DNA from 3 places in the Pseudoalteromonas sp. '520P1 No. 423' genome. Region 2 is predicted to be linked to each of the others. Evidence: predicted binding sites of a transcription regulator. Region 2 holds the regulator's gene; each other region holds the start of a gene.

Region 1 (3,288 bases), 1.9 Mb from region 2:
TAAATAAAAATAAGACTGAAGATGTATATCTAAAGGTCGAAGGGAGAAGTGTCCAGGTTAAACAGACACTCTAATTAATAGGCAGTAGAGCAATCTACTGCCTTTTTATTTTTAATTTAATCAAATACCTACCATAAAAAATTTCAATTCCAATTTTAGTATTAAAAATTACATCGCTACTATCCCTTCTTCGTAATTTAGATTTTATAAGTCTTAAAATTATTCTATTTAAGGACTATCATGTGATTTTGCTGAAAAAGCCTGCAATTTAAGATAAAATACAGGTAATTCAGTTTATATTGATCGATAGAGAAATGAGCAGACAAAAAAAATCACGCAAAGGACCTAGTCAAAGCACAGGTAAAATGCGTTTAAGTAAAGAAAAGTTACAAGAAGAAAGAGCATTAAAGAACTTCCGTCCTAAAAAGCCTAAGGGTAATAAACCGGGAACACGTAATGCGATTGATGAAACTGTAAATAGCGGTGTTACAAACCAGAATGTTAAAAAGCCTAAAGGCATGGGTAGTAAAAAACCTATTGATTTAACACCAGGTAACAAGCCAAGTGTTGTAATTAAGCCTGAGCCTGTAATGAATCGTAATTTAAAACCTGCTGCAGAACTTAAGAAAGCACCTGAAGTGGTACTTGCTCCTGAGCAAGAATTAGAGCAGTTAGAAAATGATCAAAGATTATTAGACTTAATCGACCGTCATGAAGCTGGTGAGCTGTTAACTGGTAAAGATGCTAAATACTTTAATACTAAAGTAGAACGTCATCAGGCGTTATGTGAGTTACTAGGCTTAGATGATGAAGAAGATGAGTTTGATGCACCAGAAGAAAGTAAGATAGATCAGTATTTATCAAATGATCTAGCGAATGAATGGATGGATGAGGACGAATAGTGAGCACCTTTTGGATAATTGCTTTTATTGTTGGTGCATTGATAGTTGCCGCCTTAGCATTTTATGCCGGCACTTTACTGAGACAAGTAAAAGATCAAAACACCAAAATCACTGAGCATAAGGCAAAACTAAAAGCGCAACAAGCACAGAAGAATACCAAGCTTGCTGATAGCATTAACTTGATTGCTAAAGCAATGAAAGAAAAGCAATGTGAGTATTCTGAAGGCTGTTTAAGAGTATGGGTATTAATGTCTCAATATGTTTTTGAAAGTGAAAGCAATATTGAGTCCCAATACCCCGCTATTTTAAAAATGTATGATGTGGTTAAAGATATGCCAACACATGATGCACGTAAAAAGTACTCTAAAAAAGAGATCTTTAAAATGGACTCGGCACGCTGGAAAGCTGAAAAAGATCTTGAAGATGAGATCCAAAAAGATCTTGAAAAAGTGGTATTACAGTTTAAAGCTGATCCAAATGCTAAAACCATCACTTTATAGCTTAAGCTATTAAGCTTAGTTACCAGTTTTAAGAACCCCAGATATTAACTGGGGTTTTTTGTTTTTACTCCTTCTATTGTTCCAGATCAAGTCGTTTATCATAACTTCAAAGTATAATTTTACGACAATCTAATTAAGAGATCTGCGTCATGAAAAACTTAATTGAATGGGACGATTCCCTGATAAAAAAATATAATATCTCAGGCCCGAGATATACATCATATCCAACAGCATTATCATTTGAAGAAGGTTATAGCGAATCTGAAGTCGTAAAAGCCGTTAAGACCACTGATAATAATAAGCTGTCTCTTTATATACATATTCCTTTTTGTAAGCAGCTTTGTTACTACTGTGGTTGTAATAAGATAATTACTCGCCATCAGCATAAAGCAGATCTCTATCTTGATTATTTAGAAAAAGAAGCGGCATCTCAGTCACAGTTATATCAATCTTATACTGTTGAACAAATGCATTTGGGTGGCGGTACACCGACGTTTTTAACTATTGAACAAATGACACGTCTGATTGGCATTTTAGAAAAAAACTTTACCTTTGAATCTAATGCAGAAAAAGGCATAGAAATAGATCCAAGATCATTAGCTGATGGCATGTTAAAGCAGTTAAGATGCTTAGGCTTTAATCGTGTTTCGTTTGGTATTCAAGATTTTGATGATGAAGTACAAAAAGCGGTTAATCGTGAGCAATGTGCTGATAACGTTGCAGACCTGGTCGTAGAAGCAAGAGAGCTCGGTTTTAAATCTGTTAATACAGATATGATTTACGGATTACCATTGCAAACAGAAGAAAGCTTTGCAAAAACAATTGATCGCTTAATTGCTTTATCTCCTGATCGCGTTTCAGTATTTAACTATGCACATATTCCAGATTTATTTGCAGCACAACGTAAGATCAAAGATGATCAATTACCAACTGCCGCACAAAAACTGCAAATGTTTAAAAATAGCATCAAACAAATGAATGATGCAGGATATATTTTAATAGGCATGGATCACTTTGCTAAAAAAGATGATTCACTTGCGATCGCACAACAAAAAGGCATATTACATCGTAACTTTCAGGGATATTCAATTCATGGAGACTGTGATTTATTAGGTTTAGGTGTGTCTAGTATCTCTCAAGTAGGGCGTAGTATTTTTCAGAATCCAAAAGATGTGAAAGAATATTATAAAGCAGTTGATTTAGGCTCTGTACCTGTATGTAAAGGCTTAACACTAACACAAGATGATGTGATAAGAGCGGCGGTAATTCGCCAGCTTATTTGTCATTTTGAATTAGATATGAATGTGATTAATAAAGAGTTTGATATTGACTTTAAAGACTACTTTGCAGATTCTCTGGAATCATTATCAGGCTTAGTTGCTGATAAAATGGTAGAGATCACAGATGATCATATTCAGGTGACATCAAAAGGTTTGTTATTTATTCGCATAATTTGTATGAGTTTTGATGCGCATTTAAAAAGCCAAGCAAAACTGAAAAGGTTTTCTCGGGTGATATAATATTAAAAAGTGTTAGATACAAAAATGCCGTTCATTTTTAAATGAACGGCATTTTTTGTTTAAATGGTTAAGTTTATTTACTTAATCATAAAGTCGATAGCAGCTTTAATCTCATCATCAGAACAATCCATACATGTTCCTTTAGGCGGCATAGAATTAAAACCATTGATAGCATGGTTTAATAATACATCTGAACCTTTAGCGATACGAGGAGCCCAATCAGCAGCTGTTTTAGGTGCACCCATAGCGCCAGTGCCGTGACAACCAATACATGAATTTTGAAAAACTTGCTGGCCAGTACGAGGACCTGTTGGTGCAGCTACTACTGGTGCTGCGCCTGCTAAGTAAATACCACCGATTGGAGCA
Region 2 (3,288 bases):
AACATGGTTTCTATCATGTCATCTCTATGGTGGCCTAAGGCTATTTTGGTAGCTTTTAGCTCTTTAGCTGTACGATACAAAATACCGCGTCTTAAGCGAGAACATAATGAACAAGTTGTTTTACCTTCTTCAATTATATCGGTCACAATTTTATAGGTATTTTCTTCAACAATTTTGTATTCAATATCTAACGTTTCTAGATATTCAGGTAAGATATGTTCGGGAAACCCCGGCTGCTTTTGATCTAAGTTAACCGCGACTAATTCAAATTTGATAGGAGCAACACGTTTTAATTGCATTAAGATACCTAGCATCGCATAGCTATCCTTACCACCAGATAAACATACCATGATGCGATCACCATCTTCTATCATATTAAAATCATTAATAGCCTGCCCCGTGCTACGTCTTAGGCGTTTTTCTAATTTATTTAAAGTGTGTTTAGCCTTGGTTTGAGCAGAATGTGAAGCAGGTGATGACATTAAGGACCCTATAATGATAATAGAAAGCTGAGCTAAAATTAGCGCAGTATTATAAAGCAAAATTAAAAGTTAGCGAGTAAAAATATTTTTTAGTGAAATTGGTGAGAGAGTGTTTGTTGTTTTTCAAAAAATATGGGTGGCTATCTTAGATTGATAGCCACATAAGGTTATTTAGCCAATGGGCTAATATAACCATCAGGTTTTAAAGCAAGTACATCACAATTTAAGCTATCAATCACATGTTCAGCTGTATTACCAATTAAAGCTGCACTAAGCCCCGTTCTGCCAATTGTGCCCATAACGATTAACTCAGCATCCAATTCATTAGCAATAATGGGTATGATATCTTCTGGCAAGCCTTCTTTAATATGACATTGGTTTTGGGGAATATCATGCTGTTGTGCAAGTTCGTGGCATGCCTGTGTATGATGCTCTTTAACAGTTTCATTAAATTGAGTGGGATCAAATTCAGGAATTTCAATAGCAATATTAACTGGTGTGCCAGGGAAGGAATTTACAATATGTAAATTGCCATCGATGAGGTTTGAAATGAATTTTGCATCATTCATTATTCTTTGATTAAGAGCAAGATGTTGTTCATCATCAGCAGAAACATTTACAGCTGCGATAATATTGCCTTTTGCAGGCCATGAGTGCTCTTTTATTAATAATACAGGGCAAGGAGATTTTCTAATTAAATGCCAGTCAGTTGGCGTAAATATCACTGATTTTAAAGTTGCATGTTCGTGGGTACCTTTTAAAACAATATCGTAGTTTTCATTAAGTACGGTTTGTATAATTGATTCGAAAGGGCGATTATGCCAGATAACCTTGCAGTCAATATCTAAAGTTTCTTTGTATTGCTCTATTAATGAATTAATCCATGAAATTCTGTCATTTATAACAGCACTACGCATAGCCTCTCTTTCATCAAGAGATAGCATCGTCGTCATTTCATAGGAAAAATCATATATGGTTAAAAATGCGGTGATTTTAGCACCAGATTTTTGTGCTAATTCAAATGAACGTTTTAAAGCGGCTTGTTCTGATTTACTTGGATCAATTACTGCAAGTATTTTTTTTATTGTATTCATCATTTAACCTCTCAAATTTGCTTACTTTTAGTGTAAGTTAAGTTAGCAGATTTAACAGGTTTAAATGAAAAAAATTCTCTAAGATCAATATACAAAGACGAAATTATTCGCTTTTAGATTTGGTACCTGCAATTGTATTCAATTGCTCAAGATCAATAATGGTAATGAATTTACCTTCAACTTTTATTACATCTGACTTTTGGAAGCGGCTCAATAGTCGACTAATGGTTTCCACTGTTAAACCAAGGTAGTTTCCAATTTCTCCACGTGTCATAGTTAATCTAAATTCTTTTTTAGAAAAACCACGTTCACCAAATCGTTGAGATAAATTACAAATAAAAGCAGCTAATCTTTCTTTTGCTGTTTTTTTGTTTAAAAGTAATAACATCTCTTGATCGTAGTTGATTTCACTACTCATCATGCGCATTATTTGTTGGCGTAATTTTGGTAATTTTCCAGATAACTCATCTAAAGTAGTGAAAGGGATTTCACACACCATAGCTGTCTCCATAGCTTGTGAATAACTTTGATGTTCCATTTTAAATATACCATCAAAACCAATAATATCACCTGCTAGATGAAAGTCAGTGATTTGCTCATCACCTTGTTCAGAGATGGTATAAGATTTAAACGAACCTGAGCGGACCGCAAAAATAGAATTTAATTTTTTGCCGGCTTCAAATAGTAAATCACCTTTATGAAATGGTTTTTTACGTTCGATGATATCATCAAGTTTACCCATTTCGCTTTCATTAAGTGTTACAGGTAAGCATAACTGACTGATGCTACAACTATTACAGCTAATTTGGCAATTTGAACTTGTCGGTATTTTATTTTTCAGACCCATTGAAATTCCGTCTATTTTAAACTACGAGTATAGATTAATGCAGTGCGTTTTGGGCTGCAATAGCTAAAAGGTATAAACCGTAAAATACTAAAATATTACCTAGAACAATACGGATTATGCTGTTATTGAGCCAGTTATTGATAGTTTGTGCTGCAAAACTTAACCCTATCATGGCAGGTAAGGTGCCTAAAGCAAAACTAGCCATAAATAGTGCGCCTGAACTCGCACTTTGTGTTGTGATAGCCCAAGTTAATGCAGAATAAACTAATCCACAAGGTAACCAGCCCCAAAGCGCACCATATGCCAATGCTTTTTTCTTTGTATTGAGTGGTAATAAGTACTTATTCAATTTAACAATATGCTGCCATATTGCTAATTTCCCAAATTTTTCTAACCAATTTAAGCTTGCTGTCAAACGCATGATATATAGGCCTACAAGCACCATAAAAATACCACTTATAAAAGATAAAAATAAAGAAAAATTGTTTGATTGTTTAGCAAAAACAGAACTAATGCCACCTACTAAAGCGCCGCAAAGACTATAGCTTAATAATCGGCCTAAAGTATAAAGTAGGGCATATTGTTGTGCTTTGTTTTTGTCTTCAATCGCAAATTGTAAAGATGATGCAATACCACCACACATAGCAATACAGTGCCCACTGCCAGCTAGACCCATAAAAAAAGCGGTTAGAAATAAAGACTCTGTCATAATGGGTTATTATTCTTATGATCTTTACTTTTGTTCGACTTATTTTTATTTTCACTTTCGTCAAATAAGATACTGTGGGCTTGTTTGTCTAAGTCAGAAAATTGTTCGCTTTTAACTGCCCAGAAAAAAACTGCGATGGCAATGATCACAAATATA
Region 3 (3,288 bases), 280 kb from region 2:
TCCAGTTCTAGACCGTTACGCAACTAAAGGTCTTATTCACAAAAACAAAGCAGCTCGTAACAAGAGCCGTTTATCTGCAAAAATCAAAGCGCTTTAGTCGCTTTTGTTTTAGCTTTTAAAAAACCGGCACATGCCGGTTTTTTTATATCTTAAATTTAACCCACAAAAACGTCATTAACCCTACCCATATCAATCCTAACAATTAAGCAGCAAACCTAGCTCATTACTAAATCAGTCATATGAATATCAGCAGAGATAGAATTGACTGTTTAGCTGACTATTTAAAGCGTTCAATATAGCCAGCAAATATGAGAGGTTAATAATTAAGGTAATTGAAGGTCTGGTGCGAATTTTTTTAAGATAGCGGCTATTTTTTTAGGGGAAAAAGGTTTTACAACAAATCCTTTAGCTCCCTTATCAATTGCATCTTTGACATTTTCTACAGTAGAGTGAGCAGAAACCATCACAACGTTTGTTTGTGGACTTATTTCATTTAATTTAGCGATAATATCTTTGCCATTGCCATCAGGAAGTTCAATGTCTAAAAATACAATTGAAAACTTATGTTCTTCGCATAATTGTAAACATTGGGAAGTGTTTGATGAAGAAAGTTTCGAACAGTACCGACGTCATCAACTATTAAAACCGAAAAGTTATCATTCATATATTCATTCCACTGATTGTTGTTATACTTACAGTATATACCTATTACAATATTTGTTGCGGTTACACTTTCTATTATCAAGTAAATAATAATTATGTCTATAAAAATAAAACAACAAAAGCTACTTAAGCCCGAAGATCTTAAGAAAAAGCAAAAAAAAACTAAAAAGCAAGTGGTTAAGCCGAGCCCTGCACAAAGTAAAAATACTCAAAAGTCTGAAACCTTAACTAATGAGGCAAAAAAAACAAATACTAAAAGTATCAAATTTTTAGCCTTTATTGTTTTTCTATCACTTATTTATCTTATATCACCTAAGCCTCAATTACTTACATATGAAAAAGTGGGTATTATAAATAAAAGTATTTATTGGCCAGGGTTTTATAATTTTAAACCTTTTATTTTAGATTCTAACCTTAAAGCAAATGCAAACATTCGTGCTAACCACTTATTTTTATGCCATGAGACTATTACAACTCTGCCTTGCCAAAAATATAGGATAATTAATACTGAAAGATCGGTTGCTGTAGCAATTTTTTTATATAAAGAAAGATTTTAGATTAGAAAAACTAATGTGAAATTCTAAAAAAATCTCGTTTGAAGTAAAACCATGACTTGAAGATAATAGCCTCCTTTGAAATTGAGGCAAGAATAATGGAAGAAGTTTTTTTAAATAGTATAAATATTTTAGGGTTTATTTTGTGTTTGGGTGCTTTTTTTATAAAAGATAGCTTTTGGCTAAAAGTATCCGCTATGCTTGGTATGAGTATTTTATTCACAGTTAATACATTAGGAAATTTTCCAACAGGTATGCTTTCTAACATTAGTCTAGTACTAATAAATACTTTCTGTCTTTTTAAATTATTTACATACCACTTAGAACAATAATACCTTGCTCTAAGTGGTTTTTAAAGCTTCACGGTGCTAGAAAATAGTTTAAATGTGACTCAGGGCTTACCTCATTTGCAGATGCCTGATTAAACCAAGCCGAAACAGCTAAAACAACAACTGCACATGCTACTGAACTAAGTCGGATCCCACGACTGGTTGCCCTATTCATAATCACTCCAATTTTTTATTTTTATTATTTGGTTTTATTAGAACGTTTTTTGTTCGAAACTAGTTTACTTAAAGTTTTAAGAATTAACAATATATTTACACATGTATTTGGTAATTGGCAAATACACCTTTTTAAAATTAAATAAACTTCAATTAAATAAAAATTTTAGAACAGATCCAAGCATTAAAACCACATAAAAATAAAGGTTAATTTCACTGTAACTTAATCTAAATCAATTTTTACAATAGGATAATTTAGAGCATTTAATTACTTGATCTACATCAAATAACTGCAAGCGAAAAGAAAAGATAATGTCGTCATTAACTGAAATCACTCATAACATCGGAGCACAATTATGAGAAATGTATTAAAATCATCTTTAGTAGCAGCGACTCTTATTACAACACCTTTTGCACATGCAGATTTTCTTGATAATTTAAGCGTAAACATTGGTGCTATTACAGTAGCACCAGATAGTGGCACATCAAATATCGACCAAGATCCTTCTCTAGGTTTAGGTGTTGATTCAAACACGCAGTTAGGTATTACTTTTGATTACGCTTTAAATGATAACTGGGTATTAGAGTTAATTGCAGCAACACCATTTAGCCATGACTTTTCAGGCGAAGTAGGTTTAGCTGGCGCTGATATTGGCTCAACTAAACAGTTACCACCAACATTACTAGCACAATATCATTTTGGTGATTCAAATGCGGCATTTCGCCCATTCGTAGGTGCAGGTATTAACTACACAATGTTTTTTGATGAGCAAGCAGGACAAGATCTTAAAGATACTCTTGGCACTGATGATGTTGAAATCAAATTAGACGATTCATTTGGTTTAGCTGCACAAATAGGTTTTAACTACATGTTAAATGAAAAATGGAGCATTCATGCGATGGCCTCATACATGGATATTGATAGTGATGCAGAAGTATTTGCTGACGGTAAAAAAGCACTTACTTCAATTGTTGCCATTGATCCAACAGTATTTATGTTAGGTATGAAATATAAATTCTAGATCTTTTTTCAAAGTTATATTTCTAGAAAATAAGCCAATTACATTACGTAATTGGCTAATTTCCTTTTAATAGTTCAATTTTAACTCTGTTCATCTACTAGCAACAATTTCATTTTCGTTTATACTTTTTTATTAAGTAAAAAATTTTATCGTAAATAAACAGAGGTATAACTATGCTTAATAAAAATAAATGTACCCTCCTCCTATCAACTTTTTTTCTTTCTTTACCTGCTTTTGCAAACTTCAATTTTAAAGGGGATGGCACACTTTCTTACCCGACTGGTATTTCCAAACCATTCAACTTTGGTTTCGCATGGAATGATAAAACACAAAAATTCACTATAGGTAATAAACCATATTCAATGGAGCAAGTACCTGACTCCTACTCTATTGCGTTAGCTATTAGTAAAAATGAAAAAACAGTATGGGTGCAAGAATTTGCTAAAGGATATTTTGAACAGTTTGAATGGCAAATTGATAAACATACAGTGAAATTAGAAAAACAAAAATTCGAAAATAAAGTATTAGGTAATTATGTTTTGACCC

The links. Region 2 encodes FNR, which switches genes on or off when oxygen is low (the NO sensors DNR and NnrR bind a similar motif). Its sites were predicted from a motif close to TTGATCTAGATCAA; they were not measured.
Region 1: the regulator FNR is predicted to act here: its motif matches at 1,479-1,492, upstream of hemN (oxygen-independent coproporphyrinogen III oxidase).
Region 3: the regulator FNR is predicted to act here: its motif matches at 1,993-2,006, upstream of PSA_RS13950 (OmpW family protein).

The regions. Positions count from the first base shown of each region.
Region 1 covers NZ_BBZB01000001.1:823,040-826,327, forward strand. Annotated here, with positions in the region: gene yihI (Der GTPase-activating protein YihI) at 315-902, shown strand; gene PSA_RS03815 (DUF2489 domain-containing protein) at 902-1,402, shown strand; gene hemN (oxygen-independent coproporphyrinogen III oxidase) at 1,552-2,922, shown strand; gene PSA_RS03825 (cytochrome c5 family protein) at 3,000-3,288, opposite strand, start outside.
Region 2 covers NZ_BBZB01000001.1:2,769,569-2,772,856, reverse strand. Annotated here, with positions in the region: gene ttcA (tRNA 2-thiocytidine(32) synthetase TtcA) at 1-482, opposite strand, end outside; gene uspE (universal stress protein UspE) at 650-1,576, opposite strand; gene fnr (fumarate/nitrate reduction transcriptional regulator Fnr) at 1,680-2,423, opposite strand; gene PSA_RS12635 (sulfite exporter TauE/SafE family protein) at 2,458-3,132, opposite strand; gene ccoS (cbb3-type cytochrome oxidase assembly protein CcoS) at 3,129-3,288, opposite strand, start outside.
Region 3 covers NZ_BBZB01000001.1:3,051,051-3,054,338, forward strand. Annotated here, with positions in the region: gene rpsT (30S ribosomal protein S20) at 1-97, shown strand, start outside; partial or broken gene PSA_RS13935 (response regulator) at 324-664, opposite strand; gene PSA_RS13940 (hypothetical protein) at 759-1,220, shown strand; gene PSA_RS13945 (hypothetical protein) at 1,316-1,549, shown strand; gene PSA_RS25900 (hypothetical protein) at 1,578-1,721, opposite strand; gene PSA_RS13950 (OmpW family protein) at 2,077-2,742, shown strand; gene PSA_RS13955 (hypothetical protein) at 2,916-3,288, shown strand, end outside.